DNA from 4 places in the Rossellomorea sp. LjRoot5 genome. Region 3 is predicted to be linked to each of the others. Evidence: predicted binding sites of a transcription regulator. Region 3 holds the regulator's gene; each other region holds the start of a gene.
The links. Region 3 encodes Rex, which represses fermentation and respiration genes when NADH is low (regulators of the CRP and FNR family bind a similar motif). Its sites were predicted from a motif close to TTGTGAAATATTTCACAA; they were not measured.
Positions count from the first base shown of each region.

Region 1 (3,694 bases), 3.2 Mb from region 3:
GACGTCTTTGAAATTCCAACCATTCGTACAGCCAACATCCATATATTCAATAAAACGCAGTGTAATGTTTTCTTCCTTAAAGAAACGCACCATTGCCAATACTTCCTGATCATTTAACCCTTTCTTGACAACCATGTTCACCTTGACTTCAATCCCCGCATCTCTTGCTGAGAAGATCCCCTTCAGAACGGCTGAGACACTCGTATTCATATTATTTATATTCTTGAACACATCATCATCAAGAGAATCAAGACTGACATTTACCCGGCATATACCTGCTTCCTTCAGCTCTTTGGCATGCATTGCCAGGAATACTCCATTTGTTGTTAACGTGACGTATTTAATCCCATCAATCGCCGAAAGACGTTTTACCAACACCGGAAGATTTTTTCTCAGTAAAGGCTCTCCGCCGGTTAAACGAATCTTCTCCACTCCATAATCCGCAAATATTTCTGCTAAGCGGACAATTTCCTCGAAGGAAAGGATTTCATCTTGTTTCATAAAGGGATAATCCGCCCCGAAAATCTCTTTAGGCATGCAGTAGCTGCATCTGAAATTACAACGATCCGTTACTGAAATTCTTAAATCACGCATCGGTCGTTTTCGGGTATCGAGAACATTCTTCATTTTCTCGCACTCCTTACTTTTTGTAGCGATATGTGTTCATCTTATCACGAAGGGTCAGGGTTCATTATGATGTTTATCACAGTCCACCTTTTTAAAAATTTCCAAATCATAGACTGTATTCACATTTCTAAAGGATCCGCTCGCATTTTTCCCCATCTCTTTTTCCTCTATATAAAGAACGTCTATTGACTCCACTTCAGGCTCATAAAGTATATATCTTCCTTTCCAGAATTTAGTTGTAAACGTAAGCATAACATGTTACTTTAAATGCAATAGTGATAAAAGTTACATGTAGAATATATGTTATCTAGTAGATGTTATTGGTACTCAAATTTAGGAGTGGTGATACCTTAATGGAATTGAATAACAAAAGAAAAAGCGACCTTTCCACTGTTTCTGAGGATTTGGCTTCTTTATTACAGTCAATTGGAACTCCACGAAAAATAAAGAAAGGCACCTTCTTATTTCAGGAAGGGGAAGAAGCAGCTGAATTATATCTGATTAAATCCGGTATTTTTCAAATTAGCAAGTTGAGTCTTGAAGGCAAGGAATTGAACATGCGAATATGTAAAAAGGACGACTTTATTGGAGAATTGACGCTTTTCTCTGATGATGCCACTTACATGTTAAGTGCATATGCGTTAGAAGAAGGAGAAGTTCACGTCATACAAAGAGATGCGTTAGAAAAAAATCTAATAAACGATGCCCCCTTAACCTTCGAATTCATGAAATGGATTTCAACTCACCTTAGAAAAAACCAATCAAAAATCAGGGATTTAATCATGAATGGAAAAAAAGGCGCCCTTTATTCCACCATTATCCGTATATCAAACTCTTATGGGATTAAAAATGAAAAAGGAATTCTTCTCGATATTCATCTCACCAATCAGGAATTAGCCAAATTTTGTGCTGCGACGAGAGAAAGTGTTAACCGTATGCTGAGTGAATTAAAGAAAAAGAATATCATTGATTATACATCTGACGGCAAGATCATCATTATGGATTTAGAATACCTTAGAGGAGAAATCGGTTGTGAAAACTGTTCGATTGATATTTGCAACATAGATTAAGAGAATGTGAGGCGGTCTCAATGTAAAGTTGAGGCCGCCTTTTTATATTCCAATAACTGTGAAAAGTGTCACAGTTATTTTTCAGGGATTCTTTTATAATGATGAAAATGCATTTATAAGAGGAGGAGAAGGAATGCATAAGCAGGATTATCTGCTTTACCTGAAAAGTCTCAGCTTGTTTCAAGACATTGGGAATAGTCAACTGAAAAGGATAGTGGAAGCTTCAAGCATCATAAAAAAAGAAGAGGGTGACATTATTTGCTTACAGAAGAGAAACTCGATGATCATCATATTATCCGGTTCTCTCCACGTTCACATTAAAGAATCCCGGGATTCTCAATATAAAATTGGGTCATTCATAACAAATGATATGTTTATGCCGAGTGTCTTTCTTCATTATCATAAAGATGGGGATTCAATTAGTCTTGAGGTGAGAGAAACCACAATATATATGGAAGCCCCTCTTCAATTAATCATCAATATATCGGACCAGCATCCATTGCTGCAAAGAAATATATTGCGATCTTTTCATAAAAACTTGAAAAGCTCTTATGAAGAAATTGTGAATTTAATGAGTTGAAGAGTTTCTCCTGTGAAGTTTTTTTTGCTCGTGTGATAAACTTCACAACCTTATATGTATACCGTTGTTAGGATATGGATATAGATTTTCATTTTTTTAGGATTGAAAGGGGAATCATCCAATGAAGAGTACAAAAATCCAGCTGCCTCTTCAAACATCAAGTCTCATCGCCGGGTTTATGGTATGGGTACTCATTTCTTCACTTATGCCCAATATTCGTCAGGATATTAATTTAACGGACGGAGAAGTTGCCTTAGTGACAGCAATCCCCGTCATTTTGGGAAGTGTGCTTCGTATCCCGATCGGATATTACACAAATCGATTCGGTGCCAGATTAATCTTCACGATAAGCTTTATCGCATTATTATTCCCTGTATTCTACATCAGTCAAGCTGACTCACTCACGGATTTAGTCATTGGAGGTCTTTTGATTGGTATAGGAGGAGCCACTTTTTCAATAGGTGTAACCTCTCTCCCTAAATATTATCCTTCTAGCAAGCATGGATTCATCAACGGAATATATGGATCGGGCAATATCGGTACTGCGGTAACCGCATTTTCCGCCCCTGTCCTCGCCAGCTCATTTGGATGGGTGACAACGGTCCGCTTCTATCTTGTCTTACTGTTAGCATTCGCCGTTTTAAACTTTGTATTTGGTGACCGCAAAGAAAAGAAAGTGAATCTTTCCATCGTTAAACAGGTAAAAGAAGTATACCGAAATTCAACGTTATGGGCATTATGTCTATTTTACTTCATCACATTTGGATCTTTTGTCGCATTCACCATTTATTTGCCAAACTTCTTGGTGAATGAATTTAATTTAACACCGGTTGACGCTGGGTTACGGACGGCAGGTTTCATCGCTTTATCAACATTTATGCGCCCGATCGGCGGATGGATGTCTGATAAATTCAATCCATACATCATCCTGCTGTTTGTCTTCGGAGGATTAACATTTTCAGGTGTATTATTATCTTTCTCCCCTACGATTGAGGTATATACGACTGGTGTTTTGACCGTCGCGGCCTGTGCCGGGATCGGGAACGGAACGATCTTCAAACTTGTCCCGCTCTATTTCACGAAACAGGCGGGTATCGTAAATGGTCTTGTGGCTGCCATGGGAGGCCTGGGAGGATTCTTCCCTCCCTTAGTATTAACAACCGTCTTCAGTTTAACGGGGCACTATGCCATCGGCTTCATGGCATTATCCCAATTCGCCCTTCTCAGTTTTGTCATCGTATTAATGATGACGTTCCGTGAAAAATTAAAGCTGGAAAATAAAGTACTCGAGAACACCGCCCAGGGAATGTTGATCACAAACGAAAAGGGTGTCATTGAACGGGTAAATCAGGCGTTCACTAAAGTAACCGGCTATGAAAAAGAAGAAGCCGTTGGACAAAAACCAAGCATTCTTCAA
Region 1 is NZ_CAXUQN020000001.1:1,010,249-1,013,942, reverse strand. It holds gene moaA (GTP 3',8-cyclase MoaA) at 1-627, opposite strand, end outside; gene ACSQ2E_RS05175 (Crp/Fnr family transcriptional regulator) at 981-1,697, shown strand; gene ACSQ2E_RS05170 (hypothetical protein) at 1,831-2,277, shown strand; gene ACSQ2E_RS05165 (nitrate/nitrite transporter) at 2,399-3,694, shown strand, end outside.
Region 1: ACSQ2E_RS05165 (nitrate/nitrite transporter) is a predicted target of Rex. The motif match lies at 2,308-2,325, and genes of this name have one in related genera.

Region 2 (3,694 bases), 2.3 Mb from region 3:
GTGCCAATGAATCTGAAAAAATTTTCCCACCAATGATTTTCGGAATGATCACATACCATGCCATATAAGCCGGCAGCAGCCAGAAATAGACGAGTGGGTGGCCGAAATACCAGAACAAGGTACGACTGACAAGAACGTCGACCCTGTCCACCAGACCAAGGGACCAGGGGAGGAACTGAAATAGAACAGTTCCTGCAACGCCGATGGTGGCTACAATCCATAAGACGGTGTTGATGATGCTCATGAAAGTTAACAAAGGGCTCGGTTGTCCGGGATGTTCTTTTCTCCAGCTCATATATTTCATGATCATCCCTGATCCGCCAAGCCAGCTGCCAACCACTACGAAGGTCAATCCTAAATAAAAGATCCAGTGGGCTTGGAGTGGAGCATAAAATGTATAAAGGACCGTAGCTTCATTTAATAGAATCATGACTGCTGCCATGATGGTTCCAAGAAGCATGACCCAGAATCCTAACCACCCCATAAAGCGGGATTTTCCAGAGTAAGTCCCTGAAGTCCGGGAAATGGCCGCATGCTGGAATCCGAGTATAAAGAATGTCGTCAGTACCAATCCGAGTAATACCCCGTGAACAGTCAATACTTGATAATAACCGATCCCTGCAGGCAAAGTGAATCTGCCTGAGCGGACCAAAACCTGTAACAGGCCGGCGAGTCCCCCTAATGCAAGAGCGGCAAATCCAACGTAAATATGGGCCATGGCCAGTGTAGCATCCTTTTTATCAATTTTTACAAATGGTTTCATCTAGTCCACCACCCTTAACATAGATTTCATCGTGTGATGACCTACACCACAGTATTCATTACAAACAATGAGGAACTCTCCAGATTTGTCGAGTGTTGTTGTGTATTCACTGACAAACCCCGGTTCAAGCATCATATTGATATTGGTTCCTGCCACTTCAAACCCATGAACAACATCCTTGGTTGTGGCCGTGATTTTCAGTGTAGATCCTTTAGGGATTTCAATTTCCCCAGGGGAATAAAGGAAAGCTGAAGCCACAAATACCAACTCATAATCCCAAGCCTTTCCTTTCACTTTTTTAAGTCCTGGTTCGTTAAATGGAGCTATTTTGTCCACCTGCTCCGGATTGACGTAGGCCTTCGCGCTTGGAGGCTGATGCCCCTGGTGAAAAGCACTGATTCCCAATATGATTAAAAATAAGATAAGAGACCCTGATCCAAGCGTCAACCACCATTTCTCATAGCGATGCATATGCATATAAATCACTCCTTAAATTAAAAACGATTAAGAAATAACAAAAATACCCCAAGCCATGTAAGGACTAAAAAACCTCCTAAAAATAAAACCGAAGTGAATGTGCCTTTTAATGAGGTGGACTCCTTCATTTTGACTTCCGTTTTTTGATGTAATTCCGGTTTCCCCATTTCTCTCATTCCTTCCATCAATTATTCACTGATTTGATACTTCAATCATAAGCGGGTACACTTCTTGAATCTGTGATAAATATCACACTTAAAGGGGTGGTTTGTGAAATAAATGTGAAGTGATTGAAAAATAGGCAATCGGGTGTGTTCATTTGTGTGAACCTGATGCATAAAGTGTAGGAATGAAGAGGAAGGTGACGATCAAATGGAAAAGTATTATTGTAAACAGTGCTGTCAAATCTTCTCTGATAAAAAAATCTGTCCTCAATGCCAGCTGCCGGTGGAAGCGAAGATACATATCGAGGTCCATCATCAACAAGGGAAAAAGGATCATCGGTGAGACTTTGAAGACATGCTGTGCTAATATAAAGAAGATTCGAATAATAGATAAGGCGGTGGAGAATTTGTTTGTTCCTTCATTTTCATTGAAAGGTAAATTGGCCGTTGTCACAGGTGCAGGCCGGGGAATTGGACGTGCCCTTAGTATTGGATTAGCGGAATCTGGGTCCGATGTAGTCCTGTTGTCAAGAACGAGGGATGATTTAGAAGAAACGGCAAGTGTAATCGAGAAGCTTGGAAGGAAGGCTCATATCCTCCCGACAGATGTGACATCACGTGACGACATAAACAAAGTGATCACCTACATAGAAAATCATGGCTTGTCCATCGATATTTTGATTAATAATGCAGGGATGAATATACGTTCAGCAGCGCTTTCGGTAACGGATGAGGAATGGCAGAAAATCATGGATACGAACTTGAAATCAGCCTTTATGATGAGCCAGGAAGTGGGAAGGCATATGAAAGAGAGGGGCCGGGGGAAAATCATAAACATTGCATCCGTCGCCGGCCACGTTGCCCTCAGGACCGGGGTCGTATATGCTTCCACGAAAGCGGCCATGATTCAAATGACGAAGGTATTAGCCATGGAATGGGGAAAATACAATATTAATGTAAACAGTATCGGTCCATGGTATTTCAAGACACCTTTAACGAAGGAACTTCTGCAAAATGAAGAGTATGTAAATGATATACTGGCAGTGACTCCTTTAAAAAGGATCGGTGAGCTCGAGGAATTGGTGGGCCCGGCGGTCTTCCTTTCATCAGATGCCTCAAACTATATTACCGGACAAACCCTTTATGTAGACGGTGGGATGACGATCAACGGTTTTTGAATTGTTCCAGGATAAAAGGCTAACCTCTCTTTAAAGGTTAGCCTTTTATCTATTTGCTATTCAATCATCAGTATCACTAAAAAGTCGCCGACATTTTCAATGGAAATCGGCAGTTTCAAAGCTTTGTCAAAGCCATACATTTTCGATTGCCCCACAATGACGGTCGGCGGGGTAATGTCCAGTGAATGGCCGGCTTGTGCGAGGAGAGTAGCAAGATTCCCTGCAATCATATTCCCGAGTTCGCCCGCGAAAGATTCAAGCATTTCACCTTCCAGGGGCATTCCGAACATGGATGCTCCCAAACCTTGAAAGCTCTCTTCTTCTCCATCAATGATCATCCGTCCTCTTACGTCACCCGTAAACCCGATGAGTACACCAATCTTATGCTGACTAAACGGCTCTGACAGCAATGTGGGCTTTAAAACAGTCACACGCAAAGGGATGACCCCTTTAATGGCTTCTACTGAACTATTAAGTATATCGGTGACACTTTTAGTTAAAATCATGTCGTATCCTCCAGTATTTTGTCACAATAATCATACCATATGAACTAGGGATAAAGGATGGTATTTTCACACGCTGTTCATACTAAAGAACTATTTTTCGGGATGGGGGTTATGAATAATAGAAAAACAAAAGGTCATACATGATTTATGGGCATGTGGAAAAGCTATCCTTATATGGAAGTGTAAGGAGTGGTTGTGCATGCCAAAAATACTCTCAGTGGAAACAGAAGTTCCGCCTGTGAAAATCACGCAAAATGAAGCCGCAGAGTTTGCGAAGCAATTGTTTTCTTCGAGTTTTAGAGACATAGGACGTCTCATAAGTGTGTTTCAAAACGGCGAAATAGAAAGCCGTTATTTTGTGAAGGATTTGGAATGGTTTTCGAAGGATCATACCTTTAAGGAAAAGAACGATGAATTCATCCACCATGCCGTAGAATTGGGGAGTAAAGTGATCCATAAGAGTCTTTCCCGTCATAAGCTCACATTGGAAGATATCGATGCCATCATCACCATATCAACATCGGGTCTTTCAACCCCGAGTCTGGAAGCGCGAATCATGAATAGGCTGCCGTTTTCCCCCCATATAAAACGAATTCCCATTTGGGG
Region 2 is NZ_CAXUQN020000001.1:1,916,330-1,920,023, forward strand. It holds gene ACSQ2E_RS09815 (b(o/a)3-type cytochrome-c oxidase subunit 1) at 1-763, opposite strand, end outside; gene ACSQ2E_RS09820 (cytochrome c oxidase subunit II) at 764-1,240, opposite strand; gene ACSQ2E_RS09825 (hypothetical protein) at 1,613-1,747, shown strand; gene ACSQ2E_RS09830 (SDR family NAD(P)-dependent oxidoreductase) at 1,812-2,582, shown strand; gene ACSQ2E_RS09835 (chemotaxis protein CheX) at 2,639-3,088, opposite strand; gene ACSQ2E_RS09840 (type III polyketide synthase) at 3,288-3,694, shown strand, end outside.
Region 2: ACSQ2E_RS09820 (cytochrome c oxidase subunit II) is a predicted target of Rex. The motif match lies at 1,520-1,537, and genes of this name have one in related genera.

Region 3 (3,694 bases):
ACGGGCTTTAGGACATCTTCCCCTGAAAAGAGGAAGTTACCGAGTACGGTACGGATTTCTTTCTCCATCTTCATCGGATACTCGTCCCATAGCTCATTTAAGACCGTCTTGTTCGAGGATAGTTCGGCTTGTTCCTGATCATAGTAACTGATGGACACATTGGAACCGAATTTAAATGCGCCTTCCAAAGGGTGTAGTTTATTCACCAATGTTTTTAAAAGCGTCGACTTTCCGATGCCGTTTGGACCGACCAGTGCGATACTGTCTCCTTTTTTGACAGAGAAATCGATATGGGAGGAAATCGTCTCGTTTTTCCCGTAGCCAATGGTAAGGTCCTGGACGTGCAGCACGTCATTCCCACTTGGGCGGTCGATTTGAAATGCGAAGCTGGCAGATTTCTCATCCCCGAGTGGGCGGTCCATCCTATCCATACGCTCCAGTTTTTTTCGCCGGCTCTGTGCCATTTTCGTAGTGGAAGCCCTTGCGATGTTCCGTTGAATGAAGTCTTCGAGCTTTGCGACTTCTTGCTGCTGACGTTCGAACATTTTGAGATCTTTCTCATAGTCCTCTGCTTTTTGTTCAAGATACCTGCTGTAATTCCCCAGGTATTTCTTACTCCTGTTACGGGAAATCTCATACACTTGATTGACGACGCTGTCTAAAAAGTAGCGATCATGGGAAACGATCAAGACGGCTCCTTCATAGCTCTGCAGATACGATTCAAGCCAAGATAACGTTTCGATATCCAAGTGGTTGGTCGGCTCATCAAGGATGAGGATGTCAGGCTTGGTCAGTAGAAGCTTACCAAGGGCCAAACGGGTTTTCTGGCCGCCGCTCAATGTGGATATCTTTGTTTCGTAATCAAAATCGGCGAAGTTCAATCCGTGAAGGACGGAACGGATATCCGCTTCATACTGATAGCCGCCGGAATCTTTGAAGAGAACCTGGAGTTGATCGTATTCCTTCAATACCCGTTGATAGACATCCTCTTGCTCATATACTGAAGGATCGGCCATTTGCTGCTCCAGTGATCGTAATTTCTTTTCCTGCAGTTTCAATTCCTCAAAGACGGTCAGCATCTCAGACCAGATGGATAGATCAGATTCTAGACCCGTATTTTGGGCAAGATACCCGATGGAGACGCCCTTTGGCTTAGTGATCTCCCCGGAATCGTAGGAGAGGTGACCTGCAATTATTTTTAGAAGAGTCGACTTTCCTGCGCCATTACGGCCGACAAGGGCAACGCGATCTCTAGTCTGTATTTCAAGTTTAATATTTGATAGGATATTATCTGCACCGAAGTTCTTTGTTAGTTGATTCACTTGTAAAAGAATCATGACGTTTCACCTCTATTTCATAGTGCTAGTGTACCGTATTTGAGAGGGGAACGGCAATAAATCGACTATTAATCTTCGTACACTTAGGATAAAATATAGTGTATGATGAGTAGTAGAGTTTAATAAATTCTGGATGCTTTCAATTTTGGAAGCGGTATCAGAGGTTTTGAATAGATGTGGGGGAATACAATATGAACCAGGATACAACGAAAATTCCACAGGCAACGGCCAAGCGCCTTCCGCTATATTATCGGTTTATCAAGAATCTGTACTCATCCGGTAAGCAGAGGGTTTCATCGAAGGAATTAAGTGAAGCGGTGAAAGTTGATTCTGCTACGATCCGCAGGGACTTTTCTTATTTTGGTGCATTGGGTAAAAAGGGATACGGCTATAATGTCAATTATCTGTTATCCTTCTTCCGTAAGACACTGGATCAGGATGCCCTTACGAAGGTTGTGCTGATCGGGGTGGGGAATCTTGGTACAGCGTTTCTTCATTATAATTTCATCAAGAATAATAATACGAAGATCGAAATGGCTTTTGAGGTGGATGAAAAGAAGGTCGGGACTCAAATCAGCGATGTACCCGTTTTTCATTTAGATGATTTAGAAGAGGGTCTTGTGGGGCATGATATTGAAGTAGCGATTCTGACGGTGCCGGCATCTTCTGCTCAGAATATCACAGACCGATTGGTTTCTTCGAATATAAAGGGGATACTGAATTTCACCCCTGCGAGATTGACGGTGCCTGACCATATCCGCGTCCATCACATCGACTTGGCGGTGGAACTTCAGTCACTCGTTTACTTCTTGAAGCATTATTCAGAGGATGACACGGAAATGTCACAAGATGGAATCATAACAGAATAGAAAATTCTTCATATTTACGTTATGATAGAATGGTAAAAGAGGAGGTGTCTCATTATGCCAGGTCCAGGTAGCCTCGTATTAATAGCAGTCGTTGCTTTACTTATTTTCGGTCCTAAGAAACTTCCGGAATTAGGAAAAGCGGCAGGAAATACATTGCGTGAATTTAAAAATGCAACAAAAGGCTTAGCAGATGATGAAGACGAAAAAAATAATAGTGCTAAGTAGAGTAGGATGAACGCCATGAGTCAAAGAGACATGACAGTTTATGAACATATAGGAGAATTGCAAAAACGACTCATGTTTGTAGTCGTTTTCTTCTTGTTAGCAGTTGTTGTAAGCTTCTTTCTTGCGGAACCGCTGATCAGGTACTTACAGCATGCCGATGAAGCGAAAGAATTAACCATGAATGCCTTTCGTATCACAGATCCTCTCAAGATCTATATGGAAATGATCATGTTCATTGCTTTGATCATGACATCCCCTATCATTCTCTTTCAAGTCTGGTCTTTTGTCAGTCCGGGTTTATACGAAAGAGAAAGAAAAGTGACGCTTAGTTATATTCCAGTTTCCCTAATCCTTTTCTTAGGTGGATTGTCATTTTCTTATTTTATTTTGTTTCCATATATCGTGAAATTCATGATGGGTTTATCAATGAATCTCAATATAGAACAAGTGATCGGAATAAACGAATATTTTCATTTCTTATTCCAGATCACGATTCCTTTTGGTTTTCTCTTTCAGTTACCCGTAGCCATGCTTTTTCTTACACGGTTAGGTATCATCACGCCGATGATGATGGGGAAGATGAGGAAAGCAGCCTACTTTATCTTATTGGTCATCGCGGCTCTTATCACGCCACCCGATATTGTGTCTCATCTAATGGTGACGGTACCGCTGTTCATACTATATGAAATCAGCATCTGGATCTCCAAGATCGGATACAAAAAGGTATTGGAAGCGGAGCAGAAGCTTGAAATGGAACAGTACGAGGACAAAAATAAGGATTGATCAAATGATCAATCCTTATTTTTTGTTCTTTATTTGTTTTTTAATTTTGAAATGCAGCATAATCATCCTTAACCCGGAACCGAAGTCCAGGGTCGCAAGAAAGATGAGCATATACGTGAAAAATCCCCAACCTTCATCATTCTGTACGTTTTGTACAGCAAAATAGGTGAAGAGCACACCGAGAAGGAGATAGATCACTCCCGAGAATAATGGTGATCTCCTCATAGAAATAATCCTCCAATAAATCCTTGAATTTTTTCAGCTTCATTCATCATTTTATCGATATCGTCCCTATAGATAGATTGCATTAGAACGACCGTTGTATTCATCGCCACGTGAGCAAATATTGGCACCAGGATCCGCTTCGTTTTTACATAAAGAAAGGCGAAGGTGAAGCCCATTGCTGAATACAGGATCACATGCTCAGGTTCGAAATGGGCAAGGGCGAAGATGACCGAACTGATGAGAGCGGCAAAGAAG
Region 3 is NZ_CAXUQN020000001.1:4,192,982-4,196,675, reverse strand. It holds gene ACSQ2E_RS21350 (ABC-F family ATP-binding cassette domain-containing protein) at 1-1,337, opposite strand, end outside; gene ACSQ2E_RS21345 (redox-sensing transcriptional repressor Rex) at 1,529-2,206, shown strand; gene ACSQ2E_RS21340 (twin-arginine translocase TatA/TatE family subunit) at 2,261-2,431, shown strand; gene tatC (twin-arginine translocase subunit TatC) at 2,447-3,214, shown strand; gene ACSQ2E_RS21330 (YdiK family protein) at 3,230-3,439, opposite strand; gene ACSQ2E_RS21325 (CPBP family intramembrane glutamic endopeptidase) at 3,436-3,694, opposite strand, start outside.

Region 4 (3,694 bases), 1.4 Mb from region 3:
GGGTGACACAATCATTCACCCAGGAAAAAGAAAATATGGCCTTCTTTGATGGAATCAACACAGAGACTTTCGATAGCTGGAGAGAGGCCACAAAGAAAAATGCCATGTTCCGTCCACTGGTGGAATTAACGAATGCCATTGGAACTGCCGTACTCATCTGGTTTGGTGCCCACCTCATTCAAAATGGATCACTGGAACTTGGTGAATTCGTCTCATTCGCATTCTATCTGGGTATGTTCTGGGAGCCTATCTCAAGACTCGGCCAGGTATATAATCAGCTGTTGATCGGGATGGCTTCATCAGAGCGAATCTTTGAATTCCTGGATGAACAGCCGATCGTAAACGAAAAGACGAATGCCTTGAATCTGACCGATATCAAAGGAAGAATTCAATTCGAACATGTAGAATTTTCTTATGATGACAAACGTAAAGCACTTAGGGACATCAATCTGGAAATGAAAGCCGGGCAAACCGTTGCACTCGTCGGACATACAGGATCAGGAAAAACGACGATTGCGAATCTTATCAGCCGATTTTACGACCCGACCAATGGCGTGGTGAAGATTGATGGAGTGGATTTACGGGATGCATCTGTTTCAAGCTTACGAAGTCAAATCAGCATTGTCCTGCAAGATACATTCATCTTCTCAGGAACGATCATGGATAATATTCGATTCGGACGCCCGGGTGCATCTGATGAAGAGGTCTTGAAGGCAGCCGAAGCCATCGGGGCAAACGAATTCATCGAAAAGCTCTCCAATGGTTACGAAACGGAAGTCGAGGAGCGGGGGAATGTGTTATCTGTAGGTGAAAGACAACTACTGTCCTTCGCACGTGCCCTTTTGGCAAACCCTCGCATCATCATCCTGGATGAAGCGACAGCATCCATCGATACAGAAACAGAAGTCAAGATCCAAAACGCATTGAAGAAACTACTGAACGGCCGTACCGCGATCATCATCGCCCACCGCCTATCCACAATCCGTGAGTCCGACAATATTTTTGTCCTTGAAAATGGCAGAATCAAAGAGTCCGGAAACCACGAGGAATTGATGGAACAGCAGGGAGACTATTTTGAACTGGTGAAGTCGCAGTTCAGAATGTTGGACGCGATGTGATGTAGAGAATTGAAGACCCTGCACTGGTGTGTGGGGTTTTTTTTGTGATGGTGGGGTGCGGTATTTGTAGGAAATTGCATATCGGACGATATTGCGTATTGAAAATTCCAAAAATAAATCATAAAACTGAAAAGCTAAAAAAACTTTGTGAAAAAAGTCACAAAATATTCATGTTCAATACTTCACAAACTCATTCCTAGGTTTTATAATGAACAATAAGTGATAAACAGTAGAAAAAAGCTGTTTACGATTAAAAGTAATTCGGTAGGGGGAGTAATGAATGGTTTTGGATAGTGTGATTTTAAGCAGGATGCTTACGTCGACAACCTTTGCATTCCATATTATTTTTGCAACGATTGGGGTAGGGATACCGGTTATGATATCCATAGCGGAGTTTATGGGGATCAAACGAAATGATCCTCATTACCTTTTGCTGGCACGAAGATGGGCGAGGGGATTTACGATTACGGTGGCTGTCGGGGTGGTGACCGGCACCGCGATAGGGCTTCAGCTATCGTTGTTGTGGCCATCATTTATGCAGGTTGCCGGACAGGTGATTGCCCTGCCTTTATTCATGGAGACTTTTGCGTTTTTCTTTGAGGCCATCTTTTTGGGGATTTATCTTTATACGTGGGATCGATTCAAGAATAAATGGATTCACTGGATGCTGACGATACCGGTGATGATCGGTTCTTCGGCATCCGCCCTTTTCATTACGACTGTGAACGCGTTTATGAATACACCACAGGGATTCGAATTGGAAAATGGAAAAGCGATCAATATCGATCCGATTGCAGCGATGTTTAATCCAGCGACACCAACCAAAGTGTTTCATGTGGTGATGACGGCCTACTTAACATCTGCCCTCATACTGGCAGCGATCACAGCATTTGCGATCCTCCGTAAAAAGGGAGGGGATTATCATAAGAAGGCCCTTCGTTTAACGATGGTATCTGCCCTGATTTTTGCTTTTGGCTCCGCTCTGGCAGGAGATTTATCAGCCAAGTTCCTGGCTGAGTATCAGCCTGAGAAACTTGCGGCGGCAGAGTGGCATTTTGAGTCGGAAGAGAATGCCGATTTAATCGTTTTCGGGACGCTTGATGAAAATAATGAAGTCCATAATGAGATACGTTTACCAGGTTTTCTGAGCTTCATGGCGGGAAGTTCGTTCGATACAGAGGTCATCGGGCTGAATGAATTCCCGGAAGACGAACGGCCGCCTTTATGGATACATTATTTATTTGATTTGATGGTGTCCATCGGGTTTTACAGTATTTTCATTGCCGGAGCATTTATTTTATTCTGGAAGTGGAAAAGACGGAATGAATGGAATAAGCCATTGCTTTGGGGGATTGTTGCGAGTGGACCGCTTGCAATGCTGGCCATCGAATTTGGCTGGATTTATGCCGAGGTTGGACGACAGCCATGGATTTTGCGTGGATATATGAAGGTGGCAGAGGCGGCAACAAAAGCAGACGGGGTCGGCTTGACTTTCGCGCTCTTTGTTGGTCTTTATATACTCCTCGGCATCCTGTGTGTCATTGTATTGATAAAAATGTTTAAAAATAAGCCGGTAGAAGCTGAATTGGAACAACGATTTCCTGAAAAATCGAGTTAGCTTGTAAGCCCCCTGATAAAGAAGGGGCCAACTGATATTTTTAAGTGGGAGGAATGGGTATGAGTTTGGAAATCGTGGGGATCACCGTCCTGTGGATTTTCCTGTATGGTTATTTGATAGTGGCTTCGATTGATTTTGGAGCCGGCTTCTTCGCTTTTTACGGTAGGATGAAAGGGAAAGAGCATACGTTGAATGTGTTAATCAGTAGATATCTTTCTCCTGTATGGGAAGTAACGAACGTCTTCTTTGTCTTCTTTTTTGTCGGCTTGGTCGGTTTTTTTCCTGACGCAGCCTATTACTACGGGACGGCATTATTGCTTCCGGGGAGTTTTGCGATTATATTGCTTGCCATCAGGGGGAGCTTTTATGCTTTTGCAAACTATGGTTCCAAAGACAATATCGTCTACTTGTTTTTATACGGGGCCACAGGGTTACTGATCCCGGCTTCATTGTCTACGGCACTGACCATTTCAGAAGGCGGCTTTTTGGAAGAGCAGGGTGATAAGGTCGTATTCCTTGCCCGTGAATTGTTTACGAGTCCTTATTCATGGAGCGTGGTCGTCCTGTCGATTGTATCGGTCTTATTCATCAGTGCGACATTCCTGACTTATTATGCCAATCGTGCCGGTGATATGGATTCAAGAGAAGAACTGAGAAAGTTTTCACTATTCTGGAGCCCGCCGACGATTTTAGCTAGTTTACTTGTGTTCGTATCTTTAAGAGAACATAACCCCGAACATTTCAATAGCGCCATTGATATATGGTGGATGTTCGGTTTATCCCTTGTCTGCTTTATTGCCGCTTCATATTTCATCTATAGGAGAAAGAGTTTTGGCCTGGCGTTCATCCTGGTCATGCTACAATTCTTCTTTGCGTTCTTTGGCTACGGGGCGTCACATTTACCATATATCTTGAAACCATTTATCACAATTGAAACGAGCGTCACGAATCCAACGAT
Region 4 is NZ_CAXUQN020000001.1:2,841,721-2,845,414, reverse strand. It holds gene ACSQ2E_RS14550 (ABC transporter ATP-binding protein) at 1-1,118, shown strand, start outside; gene ACSQ2E_RS14545 (cytochrome ubiquinol oxidase subunit I) at 1,399-2,736, shown strand; gene ACSQ2E_RS14540 (cytochrome d ubiquinol oxidase subunit II) at 2,796-3,694, shown strand, end outside.
Region 4: ACSQ2E_RS14545 (cytochrome ubiquinol oxidase subunit I) is a predicted target of Rex. The motif match lies at 1,264-1,281, and genes of this name have one in related genera.